DNA from 3 places in the Faecalibacterium sp. IP-3-29 genome. Region 2 is predicted to be linked to each of the others. Evidence: a T-box and tRNA genes for the amino acid it is inferred to sense, from the RefSeq annotation. Region 2 holds a T-box; the other regions hold tRNA genes.
What was found. A T-box is a leader RNA that pairs with one kind of tRNA and senses whether it is charged. The one in region 2 lies ahead of tyrS (tyrosine--tRNA ligase), so its partner is inferred to be a tRNA-Tyr.
Positions count from the first base shown of each region.

Region 1 (10,728 bases), 950 kb from region 2:
TGCAGGAGACCTGGCTGCGTGCCGGTACTGTGCGGGAGAACATTGCCTACGGCAAGCCCGATGCCACTGAGGAAGAGATCGTTGCCGCCGCCAAAGCGGCCCACGCCGACAGCTTCATCCGCCGCCTGCCCAAGGGTTACGATACCGTCATTGCTGAGGACGGCGGCAACATCAGTCAGGGTCAGAAGCAGCTGCTCTGCATCGCCCGCGTGATGCTCTGCCTGCCCCCCATGCTGATTTTGGACGAGGCGACCTCCTCCATCGACACCCGCACCGAGGTGCGCATCCAGGCTGCCTTTGCCCGGATGATGCAGGGCCGCACCAGCTTTATCGTGGCCCACCGCCTGTCCACCATCCGTGAGGCCGATGTCATCCTTGTGATGAAGGATGGCCACATCGTGGAGCAGGGCGACCACGACACCCTGCTGGCGCAGGGCGGCTTCTATGCCAAGCTCTATAACAGCCAGTTCGAGGGCGTGGAGACCTGAAAAAACCAAAATGGGAGATGTCGGTACACGGCATCTCCCATTTTTTATGCGATGGTTTCCAGCACCGGTTCCTCCGGCGGGGGAAGCAGGGTGGAGTGGGCTTCCACGAACTCTGCCGCCCGCTGGCTGGCGATGCCCTGCCGCACCTTGCGGAAATCGTTGGCAGGGAAGGTGCGCTCACCCTTCCAGTGTGCCAGTGCGGCCTCCACCTCGGCATCGGTGGGCCAGAGGTGTTCCCGCTCGGCCACCATCAGAAGGCCCAGACTGCCCCGCAGCTTCTGCTCTGCCTGTGCGTGGAGCTCAGTGCGGAACTGTTCCACAGTCTGGCCCCGCACTTTGAGGTACTGGTCAAAGTTGACGTTGTTGGCCTGCAGCCGCAGGTTGAAGTTCCGCTGTTCAGCAAAATAGTTGCCAGAGACCAGGTCCTTGGGCAGGGTGCCCTTGACACAGCCGCCCAGCTGGAAGATAAGCTCCCGGCGGGCCAGTGCCTTGGCCTGCGCACAGCGCTGGGCATAGAGCTCCCGTGCAACCTGCTGGCGCAGGGCCGCCTTGCCTGCGGCATCGGCGGCGCGGTCTTCATCACCGTGCCGGGTGTTCACTTCCAACTCAATGCTCACCTGCCGGATGGGCCGGGGCTGGATGGGCTGGGTGAAGCCGGTGTAACGTTCCAGCTCCAGCGGCGGCAGGCAGTAGAACTCTGCCCCCGCCCGGAAGCCCTCGGCCCGGTTGACGGCCAGCAACTCAAAATCCGGATCGGTCACGGGCACCAGATGCTCTTTTTCCACAAGCTCCTGATATAATGTGGAAAAACCGGTCAGGATAGCCCGGTTCACGGCGGCGGTCAGCAGGTCCTCTTCCGTCTGCGGCGGGTTCTCTGTGGCCTGCTCGGCCTGAATGGACGCTTCCAGCTCTTCGGCGCTGGCGGAGAATACCACCCGGCAGTCCCCGGGCTGGGGCATTCCTACATGTTCCAATACCATTGCGGTGACCTCCTTTCAGCGGCTAAAGCTGACCATCAGTGCCAGCAGCACAACGGCCAGACAGAAATAGAGGATCTCGGCCCCCAGAACGGAGCGGTCGCCCTCCACATACATCTTCTCGGGATCTTCGGGGTCGTAGTACAGCGTGACCGTTTCCCCGCTGGCAAAGCCCTTGCCCTTGGCGGCTTTGGGGTAGTGCAGGCGGTGGCTGCCGCCCTCGGTCTCGAACTCAAGCAGATAAGCCGCGCCGTCCCGGCTCTGAACGGTGCCGGCCACCCGGGCCTCCACACGCTGGCCCTTCTGCTGTAAGCGGCGGCGCTGCTGCACACTGCGCAGGCCCATGTAGAACATGATGCCCGCGCCGATGATGAAGATCAGAACATTGAACATTCGGTTTCCCTCATTCCGTCATTACTCGCCCGGCGGCATACAGGCCGGACGGTCAGCTTTTATTGTACCATATTCCGGCCCAAATGCCCCTGTACGGAGTGCCCGAAATTTAGAACATTTTTTTGTCGAACAATTTTGAAAATAGTGCTTGACTTTTCTTGTGGCTGTGGTATAATAACTAACGTTCCGAGCCGAACGGCCCGCGAACAAAACAGAATATGCGGATATGGCGGAATTGGCAGACGCGTTAGATTCAGGTTCTAATCGGGGCAACTCGGTGGAGGTTCAAGTCCTCTTATCCGCACCAAACGATGAAAATCCGAACTTTTTTCCAATAGGAGAAGGGTTCGGATTTTTTGTTTTCCTTGCGCTGGAATTTTCTGATTTACAAACCTGAAGTGCTGTATTATAATAAAGTAATCACACAACAGGAGGCTCCTCAGAATGTCCCATTTGATCGAAACGGTATACAACCTGCTCTGGGGTGATCTGTTCACCCTGCCGGTGGGCGGCGGCATCGGCATTTCGCTGATGGCGGTGCTGCTGCTCACGGCAGGCGTGTTCTTCACCCTGCGCACCCGGCTGCTGCCCGTGCGGCTGTTCCGGGATATGATCGCCGCTGTCTGCGAAAAGAACCAGAGCAGGGACAGCCTTTCCTCTTTTCAGACGCTCATCGTCTCCACGGCCACCCGGGTAGGCATGGGCAATCTGGTGGGCGTGGTGGCGGCAGTGTCTGCCGGTGGTGCCGGTGCGGTGTTCTGGATGTGGGTCACGGCCCTGCTGGGGGCCTCCACCTCCTTTGTGGAATCCACACTGGCCCAGAAGTACCGGCAGCCCGACCCGCTCTATGGCGGTCAGCGCGGCGGCCCGGCCTACTACATCCATGTGCTGGCCGAGCGCAAGCGGGGCAAAAAGCTGCGTCATTCCATCATCGCGGTGTTGTTTGCCATTTCGGGCCTCATCTGCTGGTGCGGCATCAGCCAGGTCATCAGCAACTCGGTCAGCTCTGCCTTTGCCAATGCGTTCTCCATCCCGCCCATCGTGACCACGGTGGTGCTGGTGGTGCTCTCGGCGGTCATTGTCCTGCGCAAAGATGCCACCGTGAAAAGCCTGGATGTTATCGTGCCGATCATGGCGGTCTGCTATTTCGTGATGACGGTCATCATCATTGCGGTAAATTTCCGCCAGCTGCCCGCTGTGCTGGGCCGCATCTTCTCGGAAGCCTTCGGCCTGCGGCAGGTGGCCGCGGGCGGCTTTGGCGCGGTGCTGATGAACGGTGTCAAGCGCGGCCTGTTCTCCAATGAGGCAGGCAGCGGTTCGGCCCCCTGTGCGGCAGCGGCTGCCTCCTGCGATGATCCCGTGAAGATGGGCTTTGTGCAGGCACTGGGTGTCCTGATCGACACGGTGGTCATCTGCAGCTGCACTGCCTTTATGATGCTGCTGGCTCCCGCAAATGTCACCACTGGGCTGACCGGCATGGACCTGCTGCAGGCAGCGGCACAGTACCATCTGGGCAGCTTTGGCGTGGTGTTCATTGCCGTCACGCTGGCGCTGTTCAGCTTCTCCACCTTCATCGGCATCCTGTTCTATGCCCGCTCCAATGTGGCGTACCTCTTTGGCGACCGCTGGGGCTGGCAGACGGCCTATAAAGTGCTGGCCCTTGTCATGCTGATGGTGGGCGGTCTGGAAGCCTATACCGTGGTGTGGGACCTGGGCGACGTGGGCATCGGCCTGATGACCATATTCAATCTCATTGCCCTCTACCCCATGTCCGGCGAAGCCATTGCCGCCTTGCGGGATTACGAGCGCCGGAAACATCTGACCCAAAACTGACCCTGCCGACAGCTTCCGCAGAAAAGCTGCAAAAATCCGAAAAAAGTAGTTGACAAATCGCCCGCAGTCTGATAAAATAAACAAGTCGTCCGGCAACGGACGTGAACAGAATCTGGGCGTGTTCCCGAGTGGCCAATGGGGACAGACTGTAAATCTGCTGCTTTTCAGCTTCGGTGGTTCGAATCCACCCGCGCCCACCAAACAAGAAAAATCCGAACCTGTTTCCGATTGGAGAAGGGTTCGGATTTTTCGTTTTCTTCGGGTACAACAACGAAGGCTCCCGTGGACGGCGCAAAACTCCGATGCCTTGTCATAGACCGTAACCACACAACAAGAGTTTGGAGGACACGATGATGAAGTACGATGCAAGAGCTTGTTCGTTTAACATGGATACCGGGTGCGTGGAACTGCTGCTCCAAGATGGGCGCAAAATCTCCATCGACTGCACCGGGGTCGAGGATGCACTGGATGTTACCATGGCGCAGCAAACAGAACTGGACTACCTCATCTACAATGACCCGCTGGGCTACGCCGATTTGATTCTGAACGGTGACCCAGAGGAATATTTGAAAAATGCAGCCGGGAGCCATGGGTTAGAAGATTAAGGACAAAAAAATAAGAGGTGTGCCCAACTGGACACACCTCGGTGAGATACATCTATGTAAGGCAGGGCGTTCCTTTCATCGGGAGCGTCCTGCTGTTTTTATGCTGCAACAGGCAAGGCTTGTAGTGCTTTCTGCTCTTTCAGCCATTCCTCATATTCACGCTGGCCTTCCTCACTGTTGAAAAACTCAACCATGGAGGGATAAAAGCAACGCGCAAGGGTCTTGATCGCTTCATCCGGGTAGCCGGATTTGTTCGACTTCTTCTTTTTGTTCAAATGGTATCCTCCGAAAATCAAAGTTCCATATTCTGTCCACGCTTGTGGTTTCGCTGCGGCACATTCATGGTGCGCTCCTGCTTGGGGGCAAGAATCTTTTCCAGAAAGCTGCGCACCAGTTCAGGAGCACGGTGGAGAGCATCCAGATAGGGTTTCACGTCGTACCACAGGTCGTGGTACTTGTTACTCCAACGAACGGCCTCCTTCTTGGCGGTGGAAAGTTCTTCTTTCAAGCGGCGGTTCTCTACGTCCATCATATAGCCGTGGTCGGCTTGCTTTTTCAGCTTGGAAAATTCTTCTTCGGTCAGCGAGTAGTTACCGAGAAAGGTGCGCTTGCCGATATAATCCAGATCACGCGCATGAATGAGGGCTTCTTTCGTGAGCGTGGTCTTTTTCTGAATGGAGGCAAGTTCTTTCTCCTTTTGGGAGAGGGTCTGACTGGTTTTAGCAAGCGATTGTACCTGCTGATTGGCTTGAGCGGTCAGGGCGTCCAGCCGCTCCTGCTCCCGCTGGACTTTGAACTGAGTGACAGTCAGGTGTTCTTCGGTGCTGCCACGTTCGCCGCGCTCCACATCGGTGTACCCGGCAGAGCGCATATAGTTGAAGAAATCGTCTTGCAGGATGCTGTACGACTTCTTCAGGACTGGCTTGCCGTTCTTTTGCAGGATAGGCTTTCCGGCATCGTCCAGCAGAGGTTTGGATGCCCACTTCTTGCTCCGGCTGACCTGCATGACAGTCTCCTTGACGGTGCCGACCAGTGCCTTGTCCTTGCAGCGTTTCGACCAGAGGATCTGCTTTTCCACGACAGGTACATAGACCACATGGAGATGGTAGTGGTAGACCTCCCGGCCTAGTGCTTCGGTCATGGCACGGTTGATCTCGTCGGCGTGCATGACTGCCGAGAGGATATACTGCTCACCACCCACGATCTGAACGGCTGCTTTGTAGGCATCCTCATAGAACTGCTTGGCGAACTCGTAGCCACCGTGATTGTCAAAATAGGCCGAGTTGACATCAAAGACAAGTTCGCAGTAGTGGGTGGCATCCGGCTTCAGGCCGCGCGTGAAAATCGTACCAGCGGTTTCCAGTTGGGCGAATAGGTCAGTGTAGCTGGCGGTTGGCTTTTTGAAGTGGACGTTCCATGCAGCGCGCTGGGGGATAATATCGGGGTTCCGATAGCTGTCCTTTTCACGCTCATTGTGCTGCTGGGTGTTGCCAACGGCCTTATCCGAAACGGCGAGATTTCGGACACTGGTGCGGTCAACGCCATCGTTTCTTGCCAAAGGGCATCCCTCCTTTCGGGGTTCAGAGGAAGGTGACGGGGACGGAGATGCACTTCTTTGGAAGTGTAATAACCCACTATGACACTTTCATCCCTGCGGTCTGCAAAGTGTAGTGGGCTCTCCGAGGGGGAACGTCTCCTGCGGGAGAGCTACAATCAAGTTCGCACAATGCGAACTTGATTGCTCCGTACGCATCTGAAAAAATTGCGTACGGACTTCAAATAACCTGTACGGTTCGTACGACGTACAGAAATCCGAAATATAAACGATAATTCGTTTTAATTTGTTTCAATTCGCCGTACAGATGCGTACAAGTACAGACCGTACAGGTTGTACGAAATTCTTCCGTAAAAAATACACTTTTTACGGGCAGGGGTGGACAAGCGGCTCGATGCCTACAAAATCCCGCACCCTGCGGCCACCGGGCAGGGCGGTGTTATGTGTTGCACCAGAGTACCCAGCGTGGGAACTCTGGTGTTTTTTGCTTCCTGCCTGAATATACGGAAAATTTTGCAGGAAAGGCGAAAAAGCGGCAGAACTGCAACGGAAAAAGAAAAAAGCCCTTACTGGTTGCAGATTTGCAACAGCAAGGGCAGAGGGGAAACCGTATATTGAACAAAACGGCAGAGCGTATTATAATGAGGAAAAAGCTCAAAAAGGAGGGCCGACCACATGGCACAGGAATATCTGCCCGCACCATCCAACATCCGTCTTGCGGACTTGATGAAAGAACACAACATCAGCCAACCAGAGCTTGCCAAGGAGATCGGCTGCTCCAAGAGCACCATCAGCCGCTTCATCAGCGGTGCGAAAGGAACCCTGACCCATGAGCAGGTGCTGAGGATTGCAAGGCTGTTCAACGTGTCCACGGATTTTCTGCTGGGAGAAACCAACATCCCCGACCGCAAAAATTACGACATTGCCGAACTGGGCTTGTCCGTAGAAGCCGCAAAGAACCTCTACACAGGGCGCATCAATGCAGAGGTGGTCAACCTGCTGCTGGAAAACGCCCGCTTTGCAGAGCTTACTTACCGCATAGCGCAGTATTTTGATGATACCTTTGCATCCGGCATCGCAGCACAGAACGCTATGCTCACGACATTGAGTACCCTTCTGCGCACAAAGGTCAAGACCCCGGAAGCAGCCAAGGCTGCAAAGGACATCAGCCTTCGGAGAAAGCCTGTGTACCAAGGCGACCTTGATGACATTGAGATGTATTTCATGGCAGCGGTCAAGGAGATCAAAAAGGGTATCGGGAGCCATTACGCCGAACAGGAAGCTATGAGTAAGAAAGTGGCAGAGAAGGTGTTCACCGAATTGACCAAGGGGCAGGATGTACAGCACCCAACGATTACAGCAGAGCAGCTGACGGATGCAATGTTGGACAGTGTTTCGGGCATGGAGGGAGCTACGCCGGAAGCACTGGAACAGCTGCGGAACGGTCTGCTGGGAATCTTGCAGTCTGCCGCAGAGCAGGAAAACGCCCATGAAGCAGACGAATGAACGGCTTTGTGCGCTGGCGCAGAAAGGCGATGCTGCCGCGCTGGACAGCCTGATCGACAACAACAAGTCCTTTATTGGCAAGGTGGCAAATGACCTTTTCCGCAGCATGAATCTGGCACAGTCCGGCCTGAACCTTGACACGGACGATTTGAAACAAGCGGGCAATCTGGGGTTGTGGAAGGCCGTGCCGAAGTTCGATGCGGCGCGCGGCATGAAGTTCCTGACCTATGCGGCTCCTGCCATTCGCAACGCCATGATGGACATGGTTCGGGATGCCTTTACTGCTTTTGAGCAGCGGATGGTGACGGAGGATAAGGACGGTATCTGCTACCAGCGCGTTTCGCTGGACGATGTTCTGCCGGGAGAGGAACAACTGCGGCGCATCGAAGCCATAGCCGACCCTTATGCCATGCAGCCGCAGAGTATTATGGAAGAGCAGGAATCGCGCCGGGAACTGTACGATGGCCTGAAACGGCTGCCCCAACGGGAGCAGACCTATCTGCTGTACCGCTATGGCTTCACCGATGGCGAGGAACATCCGCTGATCGGCACGGCGATATACTTTCACCTGACAAAAGGCCGCGCCAAAAAGACCGAGGAACAGGCCATGGATAACCTGTGGCTGGAACTGCCGTGGTGGTTTGATTGAATGAAAAGAAAAATCGTGATTGTGCTACAAGTTTTCTGGAAATTTATGTGCAGCTATACGATTTTGAAAAATTTTGTGGACAAACGAAATAAAATAGGCTTGAATTTCGTTATCTAAACAAAAAGCAAGGAGGGTAGGTTTGATGATTTGTAAAAATTGAGAGCATAAAAATAAAGTAGGAATTCGATATTGCCAGCGATGTGGGCAGTAGTGAAAGAAGGTATAGACAATGAAGAAAACTTTATATACATTTTTGGTTTGGAATTTTCTGTTGTTTGTAGCTGGTTTAAGTGATATTGTTTTTTATAGAAATCTTACATCGGTAGAAGGTATGACAATAAGCTGGACCCAGCCAGCGCTTGTAAGTATTACTTCATTTTTAATATTGCTTTCAATATATTATGGGATGCACCAGCTCCTTTTCGGGAAAAATTTTTATTTGAAACTGGAAATCAAGCAGGAAGACATAGATAAATTGCGAAATTCAATTTATGATTTTCTGAAAAAAGGCGAAATTGACCCCGAAAAATTGCAGCAACACTTGAAGTGTTTGATAATTGCTGAAGTTGTTTTGTGGGGTGGATTCATCGTTTACTTATTTATATCAAAGGGCTACTAATTTTCAATTCTAATAATGGGGTAAAGTGGTACGAATGAAAAAGATACAGAACTTTTTCTCGACGATTTTGCAAAAGCTGTGGAAAAGTTCGATAACTATCGTTTAGCATTAAAAACTACGGAAGCTTTACGCTGAAAGCTGTAACTTTAAGCAGACCGGAAAGCTTATAATGAGGGTAGAACAGAAATATGACCAACGAAGATACCACTGATTTTGACGAGCACTTCGCTAAAATTTCGTCCTATATTGTGGACACATTGCACGGCGTTCCACTTGAGATGACCGAGGATGAAAAAGAACAATTTCGCATACAGGTTATTTCAAATCAGTATGCAGAACGGTTGCTAAGTGAAGCCGAAAAGACAGAAACGTATAGAGGTTTATCAAAAATTGATATTCTTCATACAGTTTCTATCCCTCAACTGGCTAGAACAATCCCACTTAAAGGTTTGAATCTCAGTTTAGAAAAATACAGAATGCCGGATGGTGTAATAATAGAGGTTGAGAGTTCGTCACATTATTTGGGGTCATTTAGTGAGAAAAATGATTCTTCCACAAATTGGATAGAAAAGATCATGGAGGGTGTCGGTATTCACTAGATGGATTCTCAAGAAGCATAAACAGCCCGCTATTTGCAGAGAATTCTGGAAGAAAATTGAAGAAAGCATCCTTCCGGCAACAGCACCCCGGACGTTTGTGAACTCTCACAACAGAGATCAAGAACCAATCCCTGCTTTGCGCTTACACCGTTTTGGTGACATTTTTTCTCCGTCTTGCTACAATATTGTGGTTTTTTTCTATTTGTGCTTTGTTATTATCAACATCTAAAATGAAAACCGTGATGGAGGTGCTTCCAATGCAGATAATTTCCTTGAAAACAAATTGAATGCTTTGGCAAACGGTGGCCAGTTCTCCATTTCCTACGACATCACGATTCCGTAATAAAAGCATTAGATAATGGGTATAAAAGCCACGATTCTTTAGAGTCGAAAGAAAAGAATCGTGGCTTTGTACGTTTGAATTATGGAGCAAGCCAAATGAATAAGAAATTGGAATTTTTTAGCAGTATGGCGGTTGCCTTTATAGTTTTGATATTGGTCTTTCTTTGCATTCGTTTTTCAGGTCAGGGAAAATTTGCTACACATGGAGGAACCAATCCGTCTGATGTAAAATGTATTTATACTTCAGTTTGGCCGGATAATGAATACACTAGGCTTATTTGTGAGCCGGAAAGTGGAACGATAGAATATATATTGGATGGTTCTAATGCTGGGTATTATGCAATCTTTTATAATAATATCTCTGAAGAAGAAATACAAAAATATATTGACCAATTGAAAACCTTAGGATACGCTGAAGAGGCATCGGCTTCAGAAAGCGTTTCGACAGGCGTTTTGCTAAGAAAAGATGAAACATGGATAAGCATTGCATACTCAGAGGGAGGATTTGGAATCCGGATTTCAGTAGAAAAATCCTGAATAAAAGAGATGCTGGGGAATTCCGGTTATCCCTATGATGCAGTGGAAAGAAAATGGATTGCTCAATATGCGAGCCTCCATGACTTGATTTTGATGTTCGGTCACTCAAACCAATGCCGTCAAGCCGGTGGGGGATATGGATAACCTGTGGCTGGAACTGCCGTGGTGGTTTATCTGAGTGAAAAGAAAAATTGTGATTGTGCTACAAGTTTTCTGGAAATTTATGTGCAGCTATACGATTTTGAAAAGAATTGTGGACAGATGAAATAAAGCAGGCTTAAAATTCGTTATTCAAACAGAGAAGCCAATAATCATGATACCATTGATGTGATTCTTATAGCTGCAATCGTTCGGAAAAAATGTGACGTTCAGAAAATTCAAATGGAGCTATGATGAAGAGGTGCTTAAAATGACGAAATCAAGTAAGAAATTGACTGCTTTTGGTATAGCTTTGGCCCTAGCAATTCTTATAGGCGGTTTCCTGTTGCATCCGTGGGAGAGGACAAAATCGGAACTTACTGTAACAAAGGTGGATTTAAGCGATAATTCTATCTATGCAACCGCTCCCAATCAACTGTACGGTACAAATGATTACTATCTCATTCAGGGAGCTTCGGAATACTTA
Region 1 covers NZ_CP094471.1:487,850-498,577, forward strand. Annotated here, with positions in the region: gene MTP40_RS02230 (ABC transporter ATP-binding protein) at 1-488, shown strand, start outside; gene MTP40_RS02235 (FKBP-type peptidylprolyl isomerase) at 533-1,468, opposite strand; gene MTP40_RS02240 (DUF3592 domain-containing protein) at 1,484-1,858, opposite strand; tRNA gene MTP40_RS02245 (tRNA-Leu) at 2,079-2,165, shown strand; gene MTP40_RS02250 (alanine/glycine:cation symporter family protein) at 2,303-3,691, shown strand; tRNA gene MTP40_RS02255 (tRNA-Tyr) at 3,806-3,891, shown strand; gene MTP40_RS02260 (DUF6061 family protein) at 4,045-4,296, shown strand; gene MTP40_RS02265 (hypothetical protein) at 4,395-4,571, opposite strand; gene MTP40_RS02270 (plasmid recombination protein) at 4,589-5,854, opposite strand; gene MTP40_RS02275 (helix-turn-helix domain-containing protein) at 6,527-7,357, shown strand; gene MTP40_RS02280 (sigma-70 family RNA polymerase sigma factor) at 7,341-8,006, shown strand; gene MTP40_RS02285 (hypothetical protein) at 8,236-8,625, shown strand; gene MTP40_RS02290 (hypothetical protein) at 8,814-9,224, shown strand; gene MTP40_RS02295 (hypothetical protein) at 9,663-10,103, shown strand; gene MTP40_RS02300 (hypothetical protein) at 10,513-10,728, shown strand, end outside.
Region 1: it encodes a tRNA-Tyr, which carries the amino acid that the T-box ahead of tyrS (tyrosine--tRNA ligase) is inferred to sense. The anticodon was not compared.

Region 2 (10,728 bases):
CCCGCATTGTGCCCGTGTTCAAGAGCGCCAACATGTCCATCGGCATCAACCTGCTGTCGGAGCTGTGCAAGCGTGCATCGGCCATTCTGGGTGCAGACTATGATGTGGAGATCGTGGAGCAGCACCACCACAACAAGCTGGATGCTCCCAGCGGCACTGCCCTGATGCTGGCCGATGCCATCAACGAAGAGAACAACGGCGCATATCATTATGTTTACGACCGTTCCTCTGTGCGCCAGAAGCGCGACCCCAAGGAGATCGGCATCAGCTCCGTGCGCGGAGGCAGCATCGTGGGCGACCACGAGGTGCTGTTCTGCGGTCCGGACGAGGTCATCACCCTCAAGCATACTGCATATTCCCGCAGTGTTTTTGCAAATGGCGCAATAAATGCTGCTGTCTATCTTGCAAAAAAAGAGCCGGGCCTGTACAATATGGGTAACATGATCGCAGAGCTGTAAGGTCTCTGCGTCTTCCACCATTTTGAGTGGCAGGAGGGCTGACGGAATGGAACAGGCAAGACACGCTGCATCCACGAAACGACATTCGCGGCACGAACTGCAGAACCGGCGAAAACGAAAACCCGTTTTTCTGAGGATGATGGGCGTGCTGCTGGTGGCTGGTGCGGCATTGGCCTGCTTGGGCTTCTGGCGCTTCCAGACTCCCGGCATCGTGCTTGGCCCTTTTGAGGACGAGCCTTCGACCGCTGAAAGCGTTTCCCCGCCCGAACCGGAACCGCAGCCTGTTACAACCACACTGCGTTTTTCGGCCACCGGGGACAATCTGATCCATGCTCCCATCTACAAACAGGCAGCCCGCCGGGCAGCGGAAGGCCAGCGATATAATTTTGACTACTGCTACGAGCACCTGCTGGATTTTTATGCCGCGCAGGATGTAAACTGGATCAACCAGGAAACGCTCTGCAGCAAGGAACTGGAGCCTTCCACCTATCCCTGCTTTTCTACCCCCGGTGAATGCGCAGAGGCTCTTTACCGGGCAGGCATCCAGGTGTTCAGTCTTTCCAACAACCACACCTACGATAAAGGTGCCAAAGGTATTGCAGCAACGCTGCGGTTCTGGGACGAGATGCCGGAAGATGTGGTCACGACCGGCCTGTGGTACGGAGAGAGCGATTATAGTACCATCCCCCTGCAGACGGTAAACGGTGTGACGATTGCCTACCTCTCCTACACCGACCACACCAATGGCATCCCGCAGAGCAGTGCCATGACGGCCAATGTCATCTACACCAGCCAGCGGGATGTGATGGAACAACAGGTGCGCAGGGCGTGTGAGCTGGCCGATTTCGTGGTGGTGGGAGTTCACTGGGGCGTGGAGGACAGCCACAAGATCACCCAGATCCAGCGGGACCTCGCCCAGCAGCTTTCCGACTGGGGTGCGGATGTTATTCTGGGCACGCACCCTCATGTGGTGCAGGATGCCGAGTGGAAGACCTCTGTGGATGGCCGTCAGACCTTTGTGGCCTATTCCCTGGGAAATTTCCTCAGCACCCAGAGCAAACCGGATCAACTCATCGGTGCCATCCTGACACTGGAGCTGAACAAGACGACGGACCCGGATGGCAGCGTTCACTGCGCTGTCGCTTCCCCGCAATTACATCCCACCGTGACCCACTATGATGCCGGTAAATCCAACGTCCGCACCTACCTCTTCCGGGATTACACGTCGGAACTGGCGCAGGCGCACGGTGTCCGGGCCGCCTACCCCAGCTTTGGGATAGAGTACATTCAGAACGTATTACAGACCAACATCAACAGCGCGTTTTTGGCGCTCGCCTGAATTTGCAGCCCTTTGGGGCAGATTGGAGTGTTCATTATGTATGGTGTTTCCAAAATCAACATTGAGCCCAGCCTGATGATGATCAGTGTACAGGATGTGGAGTTCAAGGGCAACAGCCTGGCCCGCTACCTGCAGATCTTTGCCGATACCGGCGTTGTGGTGGATATGATCAGTCAGAGCGCCCCTCACGGTACCAACATCGATTTCAGCTTTACCGCATCTGCCAGCGATCTGACGCTGGTGATGAAGGCCATCTCTGCCGCCAATCTTGACAAGGATGCCAAGGCCTCCCCGCTGATCAGCGTTGGTTACTCCAAGCTGAACCTCTTTGGTGAGGACATGGTCACCAGCTGCGGTGTAGCTGCCCGGGCCCTGAACGCACTGGCCATGGCTGACATCGAGGTTCTGCTCATTACCACCAGCGATTTGGATATTTCTCTGCTGGTGCGCAGTGAGAACGAGGACTCCGCTTACGATGTGCTGAAGAAGGCCTTTGAGCTGTAAGCTGCCCTTCTCTGTGAATATCACATAAACGTAAAAAGCCCGGCGGCATCCAAAAATCGGATGCCGCCGGGCTTTTATCATACGCTGGTTCTAAAAGATTACAGGGTCACTTTGTGGTAGATCTTCTTGCCCTTCTTGATGACGATACCGTTCTTCAGCTGATCAGCGGTAAAGCTGACAGTGGGAGCAGCTACCTTTTCACCATCCACCAGGACACCGCCCTGCACGACCAGGCGGCGGGCCTCGCCGTTGGAAGCGGCCAGACCGGCCTTGACCATGAGGGTCAGGATGCCGATGGAGCCATCGGTCAGATCCGCTTCGGTCAGCTGAGTGGAGGGCATGTGCTCAGTGTCGGCAGCACCGCTGAACAGGGCACGGGCAGCGTTCTGGGCCTTCTCAGCCTCTTCCTCGCCGTGCACCATTTTGGTCAGCTCGTAGGCCAGGATCTCCTTGGCCTCGTTCAGACGCTGATCCTTCCAGGTGCTCATCTCATCGATCTGCTCCAGCGGAAGGAAGGTCAGCATCCGGATGCACTTCATCACGTCAGCATCGCCGACATTGCGCCAGTACTGGTAGAACTCAAAGGGACTGGTCTTGTTGGGGTCGAGCCAGACCGCATTGCCTGCAGTCTTGCCCATCTTCTTGCCCTGAGAATCGGTCAGCAGGGTAATAGTCATCGCGTAGGCATCCTTGCCCAGCTTGCGGCGGATCAGCTCAGTGCCGCCCAGCATGTTGCTCCACTGGTCATCGCCGCCAAACTGCATGTTGCAGCCGTAGTGCTGGAACATGTAGTAGAAGTCGTAGCTCTGCATGATCATGTAGTTGAACTCGAGGAAGGACAGGCCCTTCTCCATGCGCTGCTCATAGCACTTGGCGCGGAGCATGTTGTTGACGGAGAAGCAGGCACCCACATCACGCAGCAGCTCAACATAATTCAGGTTCAGCAGCCAGTCGGCATTGTTCAGCATCAGAGCCTTGCCCTCAGAGAAATCGATGAACTTCTCCATCTGCTTCTTGAAGCAGGCTGCATTGTGAGCAATATCCTCCTTGGTCAGCATTTTGCGCATATCGGTACGGCCAGAGGGGTCACCGATCATGGTGGTGCCGCCGCCGATCAGGGCAATGGGCTTATTGCCAGCCATCTGCAAGCGCTTCATCAGGGTCAGGGCCATAAAATGGCCTGCAGTCAGGCTGTCTGCAGTGCAGTCAAAGCCAATATAGAAAGTGGCCTTGCCGTTGTTGATGAGGTCAATGATCTCATTGTCGGTGATCTGGGCTACCAGACCGCGAGCCTGCAGTTCTTCGTAAAGGGTCATGGGATTATCCTCCTGTTTTATCGGGCAGAGGACAAAAGAAAACGCCCCCTGCCAAAAATGAATTTGGCAGAGGGCGAGAAAATCGCGGTACCACCTCTGTTTGCCGCCCCCTCACGGAAACGGCCTCACGAGTGCGCCCCACAGAGATGGGATACACTCCTGCGTTTGTAACGCTCGCACGCGGCACAGCCTACTAGCCAAAGCATTCAGCCTGCAACTCCGGGAGGTATTTCCCCTGTTGTTCTGCACACCCCTTGCACCAACCGGGGTCTCTCTGGGCAGACACTAACAAGGTACTTGTTCCCTTCAACGTCTTTCAACAAAAATCAGTTTAGCACAAATCAGCAGGGTTGTCAATCACCGGTTTCATGCTCGGCCAGCCCCAGCATCTCTCTGGCATTGGCACGGGAAAGCTCCGTGACATGGTCACCAGAAATGATATGCGCCAGTGCGTCCACTCTTCCCTCGGTATCCAGCGGGTGGATCTCGGTATAGGTTCGCTCATTCGTGATATTCTTCTGGATAAGCAGATGGCAGTCGGCCAGTGCAGCGATCTGCGCTGTGTGGGTGATGCAGAGGATCTGGTGATCTTTTGCGCTCTGTTTGAGCACCTCACCGATGCGGCTGGCCGCCTTGCCGGATACGCCGCTGTCGATCTCATCGTAGATGACCGTAGGCACTGCGTCCTTATCGGCCATGGCATTTTTGATTGCCAGCGTGATACGGCTCAGTTCACCGCCGGAAGCGATTTTTGCCAGCGGCTTGGGATCCTCACCGGGGTTTGTGGAAATATAAAACTCCACGCTGTCCTGGCCATGGCTGGCCAACGGGCCGCGGGTATGGCGCAGGGTCATGCGGACACCGGGCATGTTCAAAAAATCCAGTGTGCCGGAGATGCGCCTGTTCAATTCCTCAAAGGCTTTCAGGCGGGTCTGGGTCAGCACCTCGGCCTTATCCCGGGCAAGTACATAGAGCCGATGCTTTTCAGCCTGCAGATGCTCTGTCCGCTCCTGTGAGAATTGGATGCGGTCCAGCTCTTCCCTTGCCTGCTGTCCAAAGGCGATGATATCTTCCACAGTATCACCGTATTTTCGCTTGAGCTTGTAGATCAGATCCATCCGCTGTTCGATCTCATCCAGCTCTGCATCATTCGTCTCGTAGCCCTCCAGCCGCCCGATCAGGTCAGCAGAAAGGTCTTTTGCGGTGTAATAAAGATCCAGCAGCTGTCCGGCGGCAGCAGAAAGGCCGCTGTCCAGTTGGGCGGCTCCATCGATCGCATTGGAGGCTTCCCCCAGCAGATCAACGGCACCCGGGGCATCATCTCCGCCCGAAAGCAGCGCATAGCTCTGGGAGATGCGCTCCCGGATGGTGGAGGCATTTGCCAGCACCTTACGGCGGGCCATCAGCGTCTCCTCTTCGCCTGCGGTCAGGCTGGCATCCTCGATCTCCTGTACCTGATAACTCAGCAGATCGATCTTTCGCTGTTTTTCACCCTCATCGGTGATGATGGCATCCAGCTCCTTTTTGACCTTGATAAGCTCCCGGTAAACAGCATAATACTCCTGATACACCGCCCCGTTCTGGGCGTAGGCATCCAGGATACCCTCATGGCGGGCCGGGTTCAACAGGCCTACGGAATCGTGCTGGCCGTTGATGTTGATGAGCCCACCGCACAGTTCCCGCAGAATGGCTGCTGTGGCAGGCATTCCGTTGATGCGGCAGGTGCTCTTGCCCTCGGCAGTGATCTCACGGCTCAGGGTCAGCGCTTCTGAGCGCTCATATCCTGCCTTTTCCAGGCTGTCCAGCACTGCAGGCGGAACATCATCAAATGCCGCCCGGATGACTGCTTTTGCAGCCCCCGTGCGCACCAGATCCTTGGAGGTGCGGTTGCCCAGAATGGCATTGATGGAGTCAATCAGGATAGATTTGCCCGCACCGGTCTCGCCGGTAAGGACATTCAGGCCCTTCTCAAAATGCACGTTGGCCTTCTGGATGACTGCAACATTTTCAATTTGCAGACTGCTCAACATGTTCGTTCTCTCCTGCCTTTATTTCTGCCCGATGTAATGCCCAAGCTCGGTGCAAATGGTCTTTGCGTCCCGCTCTGAGCGGGCCACGATCAGAAAGGTATCGTCACCAGAAAGGGTGCCGACCACATTTTTCCACTTGAGTGCGTCAAACACCTCGCAGGCCGCATTGGCCATGCCAGAGTAGCACTTTACCAGCACCACATGGCCCGCAAAGTCCACCCCCAGGACAGATTCATGGAAGATGGTCTCAAACCGGGCCTGCATCTTGGGGTTAAGTGCCTCGCTGTGGCTGGAAACATAGCGGTAGCCGGTGGTGGTGGCAGCTTTGACAAGGTTCATCTCCCGGATATCGCGGGAAATGGTCGCCTGTGTGGCATCAAAACCTTCCTTGCTCAGGTACTCCAACAGAGTCTCCTGTCGGCTGATGGGATTCTCCTGGATCAGACGCAGGATGGTCTGCTGCCGCTGCTGCTTGCTTTTGTTATCCCCTCGGCTGGTGCGTCCCATGTGATCTTCTCCCTTCGTTGTGTTTGTGTCATCGTCTGCCGCGCAGTTTCTGGTCAATGGCCTGGAACTGGTCGGCCTTGCTGAAGGTGATGAGCTGCACGACCTGATCAGACAGCCGCACCTCCGCGGTGGCTCCGGCTTTTACGGAATAGCCCGCATTCCCATCACAACTGATAAAAACTTCTTCATCTGCCACCTGGCCCACACAGAGGTTGATCTTGCGCTCCTGCGCAAAAACCATGGCCGGGCTGGCAAGGCTGTGGGGGCAGATGGGTGTGACAACGATGCCCTTGGTCTGAGAATCAAGGATCGGCCCGCCTGCCGCCAGAGAATAAGCGGTGGAGCCGGTGGGCGTTGCCACAATGACACCATCGCCCCGGTAATGCTCCACCAGGATATCATCACAATAGATGCTGAAATCCACTGCCTGCTGCAGGCGGCCCTTGGTCATAACCACATCATTCAGGGCATGGCCCTCCCAGCTGTCATCCCCCAGCACACGGACATAAAGCAGCATCCGGTTATCCAGAAAATATTCACCCCGGGCTACGGCGGAGAGCTTGGCTTCCATTTCATCGACCTCACAGGTAGCCAGAAAGCCGCACCGGCCCAGATTGATGCCGAGAATGGGCTTTCTGTATTCCAGTGAGAGGTTGGCTTCATGCAGGATGGTGCCATCTCCTCCGATGGTCAGGATGACATCCGTCCGTTCCAGGCATTCCTTCTGGGTCAGATACTCCACGCCCATGGTCATGCACTCGGCCTGCAGGCCGTCCTGCATCAGCACCTGTGCCCCATGGGTCAGCAGGATCTGCGCCGCACGCTGGGAAATGCCGTAGGCCATAGCCTTGCCGGGGTTTGGGGAAATGTAGACGGTCATCGTCCGCGCCCTCCCTGATTTTATGGATTATGGTTCAGCGGTCCAGCGTAGAATGGCTGGATACCACCACCTGTTCAGCAACCGAATCATCCAGCGCACCGGGTTCATCGCTCTTCTGAACGAACATCAGATATTCAATGTTTCCCTCAGGGCCCTTGACGGGGCTGAAATCCAGTCCGCAGACCTTGAAGCCGTTGGCAGCAGCATAGCCCATGGCATTGTGCAGCACCTCACGGTGGGTGGCAGGGTCACGGACAACGCCGTTTTTGCCCACCTTTTCGCGGCCAGCCTCAAACTGAGGCTTGACCAGGCAGACACCCATAGCGTCCGGAGTGGTGATGGCCTGCGCCACCGGGAAAATATGATGCAGCGAGATAAAAGAGACATCTACACTGAAAAACTCGATTGGCTCTGCCAGCTGGTCAAGGGTCACGTTGCGGATGTTTGTGCGCTCCATATTGACCACTCGCTCATCGGTGCGCAAACTCCATGCCAGCTGACCGTAGCCCACATCCACTGCGTAGACCTTGACTGCCCCATTTTGCAGCATACAGTCGGTAAAGCCGCCGGTGGATGCGCCAATGTCCATGCAGACTTTCCCCTTGGGGGTCAGCGGAAAACACTGCATCGCCTTTTCCAGCTTCAGGCCGCCGCGGCTGACATAACCGATATCATGGCCGCGCACCTCCACCTTGGCATCTTCTTTGATCATCTCACCGGCTTTGTCTACCTTCTGTTCATTGACAAAGACCACGCCGGACATGATCATCGCCTTGGCGCGCTCACGGCTCTGGATCAGGCCATGCTGAACCAGATATTGATCCAAACGAATCTTCAAGATTCTGCTCCTTTCCATGTACGGATGGCCTGTGCCAGATGTTCTGCATCCAGGCCGGTGCTTTGCTTGATCTGCGGAACCGTCGCATGGGGCAGACGCACATCCTCCACACCACGATGGATATAAGCACCCCGCCATCCTGCTTTCCGCAGAGCCATTTCCAGATGCTCACCGATGCCGCCGCAGGCTACGCATTCCTCCGCAAACAAAACAACGTCATATCTTGAAATTTCAGAAATAAGCTCAGGTGTAAAGGGATATATCTTTACAAGCTTATAAACATCACAGGGAACATTTTCTTTGCCCAGAAGCTTCGCCGCAGTCAGCACATCCTCGACTTCGTCGGCGTAACTGACCATTACAGTCTTAGCATCAGGGGCGGTATAGAGCCGGTCATATTCCCTGCCGGAACAGCCAAACTGCGCCAGTGCTGCGCTCTCACCACCGCGGGGATACCGGATTGCCCGGGGACCCTGCATCTCATCACTGAGCAGGATGGGCAGCCAGTGCCGCAGTTCGGCATAGTTGGAGGGCGAATAGACAGGAATTCCCACCTGACTGAGGAAGGCCGGGTCGAAGATTCCCTGATGAGTCTCGCCGTCTGCCGGAACAAAACCGGCCCGGTCGATGGCAAGGACAACATTCTCCTTCAGCAGGTTCACATCATGGATGATCTGGTCATAGGAACGCTGCAGGAAGGTGGAGTAGATGCAGACTACCGGCAGCATTCCCTGGCTGGCAAGGCCCGCTGCAAAGGTCACAGCATGCTGCTCTGCCATGCCCACATCAAAGAAACGCTTGGGGTGGGTGTGTGCAAAGAACTGCAGGCCCGTACCATACTTCATTGCGGCCGTGATGGCACAGATCTTCTGGTTTTCCGCCCCCTCCTTGTTCAGGACATTGCCGAACACCGTCGAGAAAGACTCCTTGGGAGCCACCTCAGGGTCCGGGATGCTGTTGACCAGATCAAAGGTCGAAACACCGTGGAAGTTACCGGGGTTGCTCTCAGCCGGGGCATAGCCTTTGCCTTTCTTGGTCACGACATGCAGGAAATGGGGGCCGGGCTGCCTGTGGATATCGCGCAGGATCCCTTCAAGCTCCGGCTCATTGTTACCATCAAAAGGACCATAATAGTGGAAGCCCATATCCTCAAACATGGTCGAATGATACATTGCCCTGCGCACCATGGCCTTGCTGTTCTGGATCGCAGATTTCAGCGGTGGGCCGATGACAGGCACGCCATCCAGAAAGGAACGCACATTTTCCTTGGCATCGTAATAGCGGCTGGTGGTGCGCAGATGGCTCAGGTAGCGGGACAACGCGCCCACATTCTTGGAAATGGACATCTTGTTGTCGTTCAGGATGACCAGCAGATTGTCCAGCCCGCCGATATTGTTCATGCCCTCGTAGACCATACCGCCGGTAAAGGCACCGTCACCAATGAGGGCAACCACCTGTCCCGGCTCGCCCCGCAGCTTTTTGGCCCAGGCAATGCCCACGGCCAGCGAGAGCGCGGTGTTGCCGTGACCGGCAATAAAAGCATCATGCTCACTTTCGTTTGGGTTCGGGAAACCGGAAATGCCATCCAGCTGCCGCAGCTTGGCAAAGCCCTCGCGGCGGCCGGTCAGCAGCTTGTGGGTATAGCACTGATGGCCCACATCAAACACGATCTCATCCGTGGGGGTGGTCAGCACCCGGTGCAGAGCCACCGTCAGCTCCACAGCACCCAGATTGGATGCCAGATGGCCGCCGGTCTTTGATACGTTATCCAGAAGAAATTCACGGATTTCTGCGCAAAGCTGCACGGTCTGCTGACTGGACAGCTTTTTCAGATCGCTGGGCTGAGAGATTTTCTCCAGCAAAGGCGAATTCATAAATTCACGTCCTTCTCACGTTTTGAAATGGGGCGCTCAGAGGCCCATAGGATAGAGGAAGCCGACCAGTATACCCAGTGCAAAACCGGCCATAACCTGCAGCGGAGTGTGACCAACCATCTCTTTCAGGTGCATATTCTGCAGGAAGGGATTGTTTTTCTCGGTCACTTCGATCCACTGCTCCAGCATCTTGTTCAGCACCTTGGCCTGCTCACCGGTCTCGCGGCGCACACCCATAGCATCGTGCATGGTGATGATGGCAACAACTGCGGCCACCGCAAAGATAGCCGAATGGATACCCTCGCTGCGTGCCGTAGCAATGACCATGGCCGTTACCGTGGCACTGTGGGCACTGGGCATACCGCCATCGCCCCACATCCGCTCCAGCTGGAACCTGCCCAGCAGGACAAAGTTGATGATGGTCTTGAGCACCTGCGCCACAAACCAGGACAACAGGGATACTGTAAGGATCTCATTGAACGTCAGGACGCTATGGATAAATTGCATGGTAGTTCCACCTTCTTATTTTTTCGGATCAGCTGCGGCGCACCAGCAGCTCTTTTGCCAGCTGCTCCAGGAAAGCGGCCTTTTCGCCAAATTCCGCGTGCAGGGAGGCGCAGGTCTCGTTGTTCAGTTTTTTTGCCAGCTCCATGGCACCTTCGGCCCCATACAAGGTCACAAAGGTGGTCTTGCCGTTCTCACTGTCGCTGCCAATGGGTTTGCCCAGCTGTTCGGCGGTGCTGGTCACATCCAGCACATCGTCCACGATCTGGAACACCAGACCAATGCCGAAGGCATAGTCCTCCAGCTCCTTGCACTGGGTCTCATTGGCCTGAGCAGCGGCAGCACCCATCTGAACAGCAGCATTGATGAGCGCACCGGTCTTGTTCCGGTGGATCAGCCGCAGCTGCTCTTCAGTGGCAGCCAGTGCCTCATATTTCAGGTCAAGCTCCTGCCCATAAACCATGCCATGGCTGCCCGC
Region 2 covers NZ_CP094471.1:1,438,014-1,448,741, reverse strand. Annotated here, with positions in the region: gene dapB (4-hydroxy-tetrahydrodipicolinate reductase) at 1-458, shown strand, start outside; gene MTP40_RS06925 (CapA family protein) at 505-1,797, shown strand; gene MTP40_RS06920 (ACT domain-containing protein) at 1,834-2,301, shown strand; gene tyrS (tyrosine--tRNA ligase) at 2,400-3,617, opposite strand; T-box leader at 3,684-3,936, opposite strand; gene recN (DNA repair protein RecN) at 3,971-5,647, opposite strand; gene MTP40_RS06905 (arginine repressor) at 5,666-6,154, opposite strand; gene MTP40_RS06900 (NAD(+)/NADH kinase) at 6,183-7,034, opposite strand; gene MTP40_RS06895 (TlyA family RNA methyltransferase) at 7,069-7,872, opposite strand; gene dxs (1-deoxy-D-xylulose-5-phosphate synthase) at 7,869-9,746, opposite strand; gene MTP40_RS06885 (divergent PAP2 family protein) at 9,783-10,253, opposite strand; gene MTP40_RS06880 (polyprenyl synthetase family protein) at 10,282-10,728, opposite strand, start outside.

Region 3 (10,728 bases), 420 kb from region 2:
ACGGACAAGAAAGGAACCAGAATGCCTGCAAAATTTGAACTGATCGCGCCCTGCTTCTTTGGCTGCGAGGCAACTGCGAAATTTGAGCTGACCCGCATCGGGGCCGAGAACATCCGGGTAGGGGATGGCCGCCTGACCTTTGCGGGCGGGCCGGAGATGATCGCTGCCGCCAACCTGAACCTGCGCACGGTGGAGCGCGTGATGCTGCTCCTCAACACCTACCCCGCTTCCACCTTCGATGAGCTGTTTGATGGCGTGTACAGCATCCCCTGGGAAGAGCTGCTGCCCGCCGATGCCGCCTTCCCTGTGACCGGCTCTTCCCTGAACAGCCAGCTCACCAGCGTGCCTGCCTGCCAGAGCATCATCAAAAAGGCTGTGGTCAAGCGCCTGATGAACAAGCATCATACCTCTGTTCTGCCCGAGACCGGCGCGGAGTACAAGATCCGCTTCATGCTGCGCAAGAATGTCTGCGAGATCATGCTGGATACCACCGGTGAGGGCCTGCACAAGCGCGGCTACCGCCGCAACGCCATGGAAGCTCCCATCCGTGAGACGCTGGCCGCGACCATTGCCGACCTGGGCCGTGTCCGCCGCGACAGTCTGGTGGAAGATCCCTTCTGCGGCAGCGGTACTCTGCTGATCGAAGCCGCCCAGAAGGCCATGAACATTGCCCCCGGCCTCAAGCGCCGTTTTGCCGCCGAGCGTTACAGCTTTGTGCCTGCTTCCCTCTGGGCCGAGCAGCGTCAGAAAGCGCTGGCAGAGTCCAAGCTGGATGTGGGCTTTGAAGCCTTTGGCTATGATATCGACCCCGCCGCCGTGGCACTGGCCAATGCCAACGCAAAGCTGGCCGGTGTGGAAAAGCGCTGCCATTTTGAGGTGGCCGATGTCGCTGACTTTGCGGCAAAGCCTGAAGCCATCGTTCTGACCAATCCCCCGTACGGCGAGCGGATGAGCACCATCGAGGGTGCCGCCAAGCTGGCCCGCACCCTGGGCCAGCAGATGGCTGAGCATCCCTGCGCGGGCCTGTACGCCATCACTGCCGATATGGAGTTTGAGAGCCACTACGGCAAGCGCGCCAACAAGCGCCGCAAGATGTACAACGGTATGATCCCCTGCCAGCTGTATATGTACTACGAGGCCCCCAAGTTTGAGCACAAGGCAAAGCCGATGCCCAAGCAGGGCTTTGACGGAAAGCGTACCGTCGAGTTCAAGAAAAAGTAAACAGGAGAACAAAAAGACATGGACGGTCCGATGCGGCCTTATCTTCCGGAGCTTACCATCCGGGATTATAATATCTACCAGTGGTATCTGCGGGGCGTGCAGTATCAGCTGAACACGACCTACGGGCTCTACTCGTGCAGTCTGCTGCAGCACAACGGGGTTCTGTTCGCACTGCTGTCAGACAGCCTGGCCGGGCGGGAGGCGACCTGCAAAAAGGTGCGCCTGCCCTGGACGCTCTGCTGGAGGCCGATGATGTGCCAGACCCAGGGCATCCGGCTGGCCGCGCAGGTGGAGGTGCTGCTGGGCTGGCATAAGCTGCAGGACCGCCGCTGTGACGAGCTGCCCTTCCAACAGCGGGTGAAGCGCACCATCGACCGCATCCTGCTCCGCCGCGCCTATGAAAAGGCCGTGCAGGAGAACCCCGCGCTGGAGCGGCTGTTTGAACAGGAGCAGGAGCAGGCGATCGTTCAGATGAACCTGAACGCCAAGAACTACACCGAGGTTGCCGAGCCTATGAGCAACATCTACGGCGCGCTCTACTCCACGCTTGCCACCGATGAGAACAGCCAGCGCAAGAGTATGCGCTATATCGGCAGCTGCATCGGGCGGGTGTTCTACCTGCTGGATAAGGCGGGCCGTGTGGCCGGTGACAAGCGGGCCGGGCGGTACAATGTGTATCTGGTCAATGGTGTCGAGGACCCCGGTGCTGCACTGGAAAATGCCCGGCGGCAGTCGCTGGCTGCGGCAAACGATCTGGTGCGCGCCTACGGGATGCTGGATGTCAAGCTGAACAAGAGCCTGATCGACAATATTATGATCCTGGGCCTGCGCCATGCGGTGGAGCCGCTGGACCCGGAGAACCAGCCCGTGCGCTGGGAGCTGCCGTGAAGGCCCGCAAAAGCTGGGCGATGGCCTACTGCGGCATGGCGGCTGCCCTGAGCGTGGCCCTGATGCTGCTGGGGGCCGTGGTGCCGGTGCTGATGTTCATTGCCCCGGCGGTGGCCAGTTTGCTTATCGCCACGGTCTGCGTGGAGTGCGGCAGGACCATGGCCCTGACAGCCTACGGCGCGGTGAGCCTGCTCAGCCTGCTCTTTGTGCCGGATAAGGAGGTGGCGCTGGTCTTTGTGTTCCTGCTGGGATATTACCCGCTGGTCAAGCCCCGGTTTGAGCGCATTCGTCTGCCGCTGGTGCGGGTGCTGTGCAAGCTGCTGCTCTGCAACGGTGCCGTGCTGGCCATGTACGGGCTGGTGCTGCTGCTGGTGCCTGCGGGCAGCATTTCGCAGGAGCTGAAGACCACCGCGCTGGTGGTCTCGCTGGCCACCCTTGCCATGGGCAACGTTGCCTTTCTGCTGTATGACCGGGCGCTCCACAACCTGCTGCAGGTGTATCAGCTGGTGTGGCGGCCGAAACTGCATAAGATGTTGGGAAAAAGATAATGGGTCAAACCCCTCAGGCGGGCTTACGCCCGCCAGCCCCCCTAATAGTGGGGCCCTTGGCATTTCGTAAAGTTTCCCTATATACACAAACTGTATTGCTCTGCCAAGGCCGCCCCTAGTAGGGGCGGTGTCATCCCGAAGGGATGACGGTGGGGTTTAATAGCAGGGCTTTGTCTAAGAGGATTCTAATTGAGAGGAGTGATGTCTACCACCAGTTGACACAAAGCGCCGGGCCACACGGGTGACAGCCGTGAGGGTGACGAGGAGAGGAATCATCGAAAATTTCGGCGGATGTTTCTCCGGCTGACCATGGGCTATACCAGCCGCAGAGAGGGGCAAAAATCGGCAGTGATACCGTAACAGATCCCCTCAAAGAAAGCCATACAAGAACATAAACTGTTACAGGAGGCTGACAGCTGTGCTGCGCGCGTTTTTTGCGCCGGGCTGTCGGCATGGAGGTGTTTTGTATGTGTGGCATTGTTGGTTATGTTGGAAAACGGAATGCACAGGATGTTTTGCTGGATGGTCTGGAAAAGCTGGAGTACCGCGGCTATGATTCCGCCGGTGTGGCCCTGGCTTTGGAGGGCGGCATCCGGGTGGTCAAGAGCAAGGGTCGTCTGGCGGAGCTGCGCAAGCGGCTGGCGGTGGAGGCCCTGGCCCGGAGCGGCTGCGGCATCGGCCACACCCGGTGGGCGACCCACGGGGAGCCCAGCGATGTGAACAGCCATCCGCATTCCACGCCCCGGGTGAGCATCGTCCACAACGGCATCATCGAGAACTATGGTGTGCTGAAGGAGCGGCTCATGGCCAAGGGCTATACCTTTGAGAGCGAGACCGACACCGAGGTCCTGGTCAAGCTCATCGACAGCTGCTATGAGGGCGAGCCTCTCAAAGCCCTGCGCGCCGCCCTGGCCATGGTGCGGGGCAGCTATGCGCTGGCTGTCCTGTTCCGGGATTTCCCGGATACCCTGTTCGCGGTCAAGCGGGAGAGCCCGCTCATCGTGGGCTGGGGCGAAGAGGAAAACTTTATTGCGTCGGATATCCCGGCGCTGCTGAAATATACCCGCCGGTACAGCGTGCTGGAAGAGGGGGACATGGCGGTGGTGAACGCCGACGGCATCCGCTTCTACAATGAGTTCGCGGAGCCGGTGGAGCGGGAAGTTCTGACCGCCAACTGGGATCAGGAAGCTGCTGAAAAGGGCGGCTACCCGCACTTCATGCTGAAGGAGATCAACGAACAGCCTGCGGCCATCACGGCCACAGTGAGCCCCCGTGTGGAGAACGGTCTGCCCGACCTGCGCGTTCCTGAGCTGACGGATGAGCGGCTGCGCCGCATCGGCACGGTGCATCTGGTGGGCTGCGGCACGGCCATGCACGCGGGCATGGTGGGCAAGGCTGCCATTGAGGCGCTGGCCCGAGTGCCCGCACAGGTGGAGATCGCCAGCGAGTTCCGCTACCGGAACCCCATCCTGCGGCCGGAGGATCTGGTCATCATCATCAGCCAGTCGGGCGAGACCAGCGATACGTTGGCAGCCCTCAAGCTGGCCAAGAGCCGGGGCGTGCCGGTGCTGGCCATTGTGAACGTGGTGGGCAGCAGCATTGCCCGCGCGGCGGATTATGTCATGTACACCTATGCCGGCCCTGAGATCGCCGTGGCCTCCACCAAGGCCTACATGGTGCAGATGTGCGTGCTCTACCTGTTCGCCCTGCGGCTGGCTTACGCCCGGGGAATGCAGACCGATGCCGAGATCCGCCGCCTGACGGCAGAGCTGCTCCGGGCCGGGGAAGTCATCAAGCCCCGTCTGGCTGATTGTGAGCAGATCAAGTATCTGGCCAGCCGTTTCGTCAATACCCAGAGCTGCTTCTTCATCGGCCGCGGGTTCGACTATTCGCTCTCGCTGGAGGGCAGCCTGAAGCTGAAGGAGATCAGCTATGTCCACTCGGATGCCTATGCGGCAGGCGAGCTCAAGCATGGCACCATCAGTCTGGTAACAGACGGCGTGCCGGTGATCGCCCTTGCCACCCAGAAGCAGGTCTACGAAAAGACCATCTCCAACGCCAAGGAGACCAAGAGCCGCGGCGCAAAAGTCCTGCTCTTCACCACCCGGGATGCTGTGGTGCCCGATGGCGTGGCCGACTATGTGGTGCGTCTGGATGACTACGATGACCTGCTGATGCCCCTGCAGCTCATCGTTCCACTGCAGCTGTTTGCCTACTATATGGCTGTTCTGCGCGGCTGTGATGTGGATAAGCCACGCAATCTCGCCAAGAGCGTGACCGTGGAATAACCGTAGAATCAGAAATCAAGCCTTGCCAAACCCGCCCGCTGGTGGTATACTATTTAGGTAACCGATGCTGGTGTGGCGCAATGGCAGCGCAACTGATTTGTAATCAGTGGGTTGCAGGTTCAACTCCTGTCACCAGCTCCAAAAAGACCTCAAAACGGAAAACGTTTTGGGGTCTTTTGCTGTTATAGGAAGTGCTTTTATTGCGGTAAAACGCAGGAAAATAGAGAACGACAGAAAAAGAGAAAATCCGTGGAAAAAGTAGTTGACAAATGCCACTTCAGATGATAAAATATACAGGCAGTCAGCGATGACTGCAAATAGGATATGGGCGTGTTCCCGAGTGGCCAATGGGGACAGACTGTAAATCTGCTGCTTTTCAGCTTCGGTGGTTCGAATCCACCCGCGCCCACCAAACAAGAAAAATCCGAACCTATTTCCGATTGGAGAAGGGTTCGGATTTTTCGTTTTCTTCGGGTTTGAGAATGAAGGCTCCCGTGGACGGCGTAAAACTCCGATACCTTGTCATAGACCGTAAGCCAATAACAAGATTTGGAGGGTATGATTATGAAGTACGATGAAAGAGCCTGCAAGTTTAATATGGACACTGGCTGCGTGGAATTGCTGCTCCGGGATGGAAGAATGATCTCCATTGACTGCACCGGGGTCGAGGATGCACTGGACGTGACCATGGCGCAGAGGTCGGAGTTGGATTACCTCATCTATAATGACCCGCTGGGATATGCGGATTTGATTTTGAATGGTGACCCGGAGGAATATTTGAAAAATGTAGCCGGGAGCCATGGGTTAGAAGATTAAGGGCAAAAAAATAAGAGGTGTGCCCAACTGGACACACCTCGGTGAGATACATCTATATAAGGCAGGGCGTTCCCTTTACTGGGAGCGTCCTGCTGTTTTTATGCTGCAACAGGCAAGGCTTGTAGAACTTCCTGCTCTTTCAGCCATTCCTCATATTCACGCTGGCCTTCCTCGCTGTTGAAAAACTCAACTATGGAGGGATAAAAGCAACGTGCAAGGGTCTTGATTGCTTCATCCGGGTAGCCGGATTTGTTCGACTTCTTCTTTTTGTTCAAATGGTATCCTCCGAAAATCAAAGTTCCATATCCTGCCCACGCTTACGGTTTTGCTGCGGCACATTCATGGTGCGCTCCTGCTTGGGGGCAAGAATCTTTTCCAGAAAGCCGCGCACCAGTTCCGGCGCACGGTGGAGAGCATCCAGATAGGGTTTCACGTCGTACCACAGGTCGTGGTACTTGTTGCTCCAACGAACGGCCTCCTTCTTGGCGGTGGAAAGTTCTTCTTTCAAGCGGCGGTTCTCCACGTCCATCATATAGCCGTGGTCGGCTTGCTTTTTCAGTTTGGAGAATTCTTCTTCGGTCAGTGAGTAGTTACCGAGAAAGGTGCGCTTGCCGATATAATCCAGATCGCGCGCATGAATGAGGGCTTCTTTCGTGAGCGTGGTCTTTTTCTGCACAGCGGCAAGCTCCTTCTCTTTTTTGGAGAGAGTCTGACAGGTTTTGGCAAGCGCCTGTGCTTGTTCATCGGCTTGTGCGGTCAGGCTGTCCAGACGCTCCTGCTCCCGCTGGACTTTGAACTGAGTGACAGTCAGGTGCTCTTCGGTGCTGCCGCGCTCACCGCGCTCCACATCCGTGTACCCGGCGTTGCGCATATAGTTGAAGAAATCGTCTTGCAGGACGCTGTACGACTTCTTCAGGACTGGCTTGCCGTTCTTTTGCAGCACAGGCTTTCCGGCATCGTCCAGCAGGGGCTTGGATGCCCACTTCTTGCTTCGGCTGACCTGCATGACGGTCTCCTTGACGGTGCCGACCAGTGCCTTGTCCTTGCAGCGTTTCGACCAGAGGATTTGCTTTTTCACCACAGGCACATAGACCACATGAAGATGGTAGTGGTAGACCTCCCGGCCTAATGCTTCGGTCATGGCGAGGTTGATCTCATCGGCGTGCATGACTGCCGAGAGGATATACTGCTCACCACCTACGATTTGGATAGCAGCTTTGTAGGCATCTGCATAGAACTGCTTGGCGAACTCGTAGTCGCCGTGGTTGTCAAAGTAGGCCGAGTTGACATCAAAGATCAGCTCACAGTAGTGGGTGGCATCCGGCTTCAGGCCGCGCGTGGAAATGGTTCCGGCGGCTTCCAGTTGGGCGAATAGGTCGGTGTAGCTGGCGGTTGGCTTTTTGAAGTGGACGTTCCATGAGGTGCGCTGGGGGATAATGTCGGGGTTTCGATAGCTGTCCTTTTCGCGTTCATTGTGCTGCTGGGTGTTACCAACTGCCTTGTCCGAAACAGCGAGATTTCGGACACTGGTGCGGTCAACGCCATCGTTTCTTGCCAAAGGGCATCCCTCCTTTCAAAGTTCATCGAGAGGTGACGGGGACGGAGATGCACTTCCCCGGAAGTGTAATAACCCACTATGACACTTTCATCCCTATGGGCTGCAAAGTGTAGTGGGCTCTTCGAGGACTCTCCGAGGGGGAACGTCTCCTGCGGGAGAGCTACGATCAAGTTCGCACAATGCGAACTTGATTGCTCCGTACGCATCTGAAAAATTGCGTACGGACTTCAAATAACCTGTACGGTCTGTACGGCGTACAGAAATCTGAAATACAAACGATAACACGTTTGAATTTGCTTCAATTTGCCGTACGGGTGCGTACAAGTACAGACCGTACAGGTTGTACGAACTTCTTCCGTGAAAAAATGCACTTTTTATGGACAGGGGTGGACAAGCGGCTCGATGCCCACAAAGCCCCGCACCCTGCGGCCACCGGGCAGGGCGATGTTATGTACTGCACCAGAGACCCCAAAGTGGGAACTCTGGTATTTTTTGTCTTGTGCCTGAATATACGGAGAATTTTGCAGAAAGAGCAAAAAAGCGGCAAAACTGCAACGGAAAAAGAAAAAAGCCCTTACTGGTTGCAGGACTGCAACAGCAAGGGCGGAGAGGTAACCGTATATTGAACAAAACGGCAGAGCGTATTATAATGAGGAAAAAGATCAAAAAGGAGGGCCGACCACATGGCACAGGAATATCTGCCCGCACCATCCAACGTCCGTCTTGCGGACTTGATGAAAGAGCACAACATAAGCCAACCGGAGCTTGCCAAGGAAATCGGCTGCTCCAAAAGCACCATCAGCCGCTTCATCAGCGGTGCAAAAGGGACGCTGACCCATGAGCAGGTGCTGAAGATCGCAAGGCTGTTCAACGTATCTACGGATTTCCTGCTGGGAGAAACCAACATCCCCGACCGCAAAAATTACGACATTGCCGAACTGGGCTTGTCCGTAGAAGCTACAAAGAACCTCTACACAGGGCGTGTCAATACAGAGGTGGTCAATCTGCTGCTGGAAAACGCCCGCTTTGCAGAGCTTACTTACCGCATAGCGCAGTATTTTGATGACACAGAACGCCATGCTCACGACATTGAGCACCCTGCTGCGCACAAAGGTCAAGACCCCGGAAGCAGCCAAAGCCGCAAAGGACATCAGTCTCCGAAGAAAGCCAGTGTACCAAGGCGACCTTGATGACATTGAAATGTACTTCATGACAGCGGTCAAGGAAATCAAAAAGGGCATCGGGAGCCATTACGCCAAACAGGAAGCCATGAGCAAGAAAGTGGCAGAGAAGATGTTCACCGAATTAACCAAAGGGCAGGATGTGCAGCACCCAACGATTACGGCAGAGCAGCTGACAGACGCAATGTTGGGTAGCGTTTCGGGCATGGAGGGAGCTACGCCGGAAGCACTGGAACAGCTGCGGAACGGTCTGCTGGGAATCTTGCAGTCTGCCGCAGAGCAGGAAAACGCCCATGAAGCAGACGAATGAACGGCTTTGTGCGCTGGCACAGAAAGGCGATGCAACTGCGCTGGACAGCCTGATCGACAACAACAAGTCCTTTATCGGCAAGGTGGCGAATGACTTTTTTCGCAGCATGAATCTAGCACAGGCTGGCCTGAACCTTGACACGGACGATTTGAAACAGGCTGGCAATCTGGGCTTATGGAAAGCTGTGCCGAAGTTCGATGCAGCGCGCGGCATGAAGTTCCTGACCTACGCAGCTCCGGCCATCCGCAACGCCATGATGGACATGGTGCGGGATGCCTTTACTGCTTTTGAGCAGCGGATGTTGACGGAGGGCAAGGACGGCGTCTGTTACCAACGTGTTTCGCTGGATGATGTTCTGCCGGGAGAAGAGCAGCTGCGGCGCATCGAAGCCATAGCTGACCCTTACGCCATGCAGCCGCAGAGCATTATGGAGGAGCAGGAATCGCGCCGGGAACTGTACGATGGCCTGAAACGGCTGACCCAGCGAGAGCAGACCTATCTGCTGTACCGCTATGGCTTCACCGATGGCGAGGAACATCCGCTGATCGGCACGGCGATATACTTTCACCTGACGAAAGGCCGCGCCCAAAAGACCGAGGAACAGGCTATGGATAACCTGTGGCTGGAATTGCCGTGGTGGTTTATCTGAGTGAAAAGAAAAATCGTGATTGTGCTACAAGTTTTCTGGAAATTTATGTGCAGCTATACGATTTTGAGAAATTTTGTAGACGGATGAAACAAAATAGGATTAAATCTAAATATCTAAGGAACGTTGATTTCACGAAGCTGCTGATTACCGACTGTAGGATTTGAGGAGGATGCCGTTTTATGAAAATTACACGAGATAAAATGTTTTTTTCAAAAGATCTTATTCATACACTGGCATATGTCGGAATGTTCGTGGCGGCAATTATATCGGTTGGAGCGTGTAAGTCTGGTATTTGGGTGGCTGCGATATTAGCATGGATTGTAGCAGGTATAATTATCGGATTGGCGATTATTTCCGACTATAAAAAGGCAGAACTTTTGAAAAATGGAACAAGAATCATCGGAAAGGTTACAGCAACAAAACGAGTACATATAAAATTTCATATGAGTACCTACCACCTTGCCGATGAAGATGTAATCTATCCATATGTGGTACATTATCAGTATAAAGTTAAAGGTGAAACCTATAATGGAAAGTCGCAGTGGTTTTGGTTCAATCCATGTATTCCGAAAGGGGCACCAATAAAAATTTTAGTAGACCCAAAGAATCCGGCCCGAAGTACAGTTCTCAAACCAGAAAGCTAAAGATGGCTTTCAATCGAGGTAAAACAAAAAGTTTATCCTTATAGCGTGTTTATTTAAAAGAAGATTGCGATTGTGCTACAAATTTTCAGGAAGTTTATGTGCATCTATACGATTTTGAAAAATTTTGTGGACAAACGAAATAAATCAGGCTTAAATTTCGTTATCTAAACAAAAAAGCAAGGCGGGAAGGTTTGATGATTTGTAAAAAATGAGGGCATAAAAATAAAGTAGGCGTTTGATATTTCCAGCAATGTGGGCAGTAGTGAAAGAAGGTATAGAAAATGAAGAAAGCATACTATGGTCTTCTTACATTTGCAATAATGAGCTTATCTTACGATTTATATTATTGGAAAATGAGAAGTGCTGTGGGCGTTCTAAGGGGAGAAGATAAATTTCTTTGCTTATCAAGTGGAAGCATTTGCGTTCTCATAATAGTTTTTGTTGTTATAAAAAATATCAAAGACCATAAATAATCCAATCTGAAAAACTGAGATATGGACAATAAAGAGAAATTTATTGCGTATAGTACTTTTCGGATGGTTTGTACTTTTGTGGGTGGTTATGATGATTAACCCGGACATTTTATCAACGAAAGCATTTGGGCTGGTTTTGTCGATTTCAGTTG
Region 3 covers NZ_CP094471.1:1,019,207-1,029,934, forward strand. Annotated here, with positions in the region: gene MTP40_RS04850 (THUMP domain-containing class I SAM-dependent RNA methyltransferase) at 22-1,221, shown strand; gene MTP40_RS04855 (DUF5685 family protein) at 1,240-2,109, shown strand; gene MTP40_RS04860 (hypothetical protein) at 2,106-2,657, shown strand; gene glmS (glutamine--fructose-6-phosphate transaminase (isomerizing)) at 3,125-4,945, shown strand; tRNA gene MTP40_RS04870 (tRNA-Thr) at 5,012-5,086, shown strand; tRNA gene MTP40_RS04875 (tRNA-Tyr) at 5,272-5,357, shown strand; gene MTP40_RS04880 (DUF6061 family protein) at 5,510-5,761, shown strand; gene MTP40_RS04885 (hypothetical protein) at 5,860-6,036, opposite strand; gene MTP40_RS04890 (plasmid recombination protein) at 6,054-7,319, opposite strand; gene MTP40_RS04895 (hypothetical protein) at 7,607-7,945, shown strand; gene MTP40_RS04900 (helix-turn-helix domain-containing protein) at 8,003-8,509, shown strand; gene MTP40_RS04905 (hypothetical protein) at 8,520-8,810, shown strand; gene MTP40_RS04910 (sigma-70 family RNA polymerase sigma factor) at 8,794-9,459, shown strand; gene MTP40_RS04915 (DUF3592 domain-containing protein) at 9,639-10,103, shown strand.
Region 3: it encodes a tRNA-Tyr, which carries the amino acid that the T-box ahead of tyrS (tyrosine--tRNA ligase) is inferred to sense. The anticodon was not compared.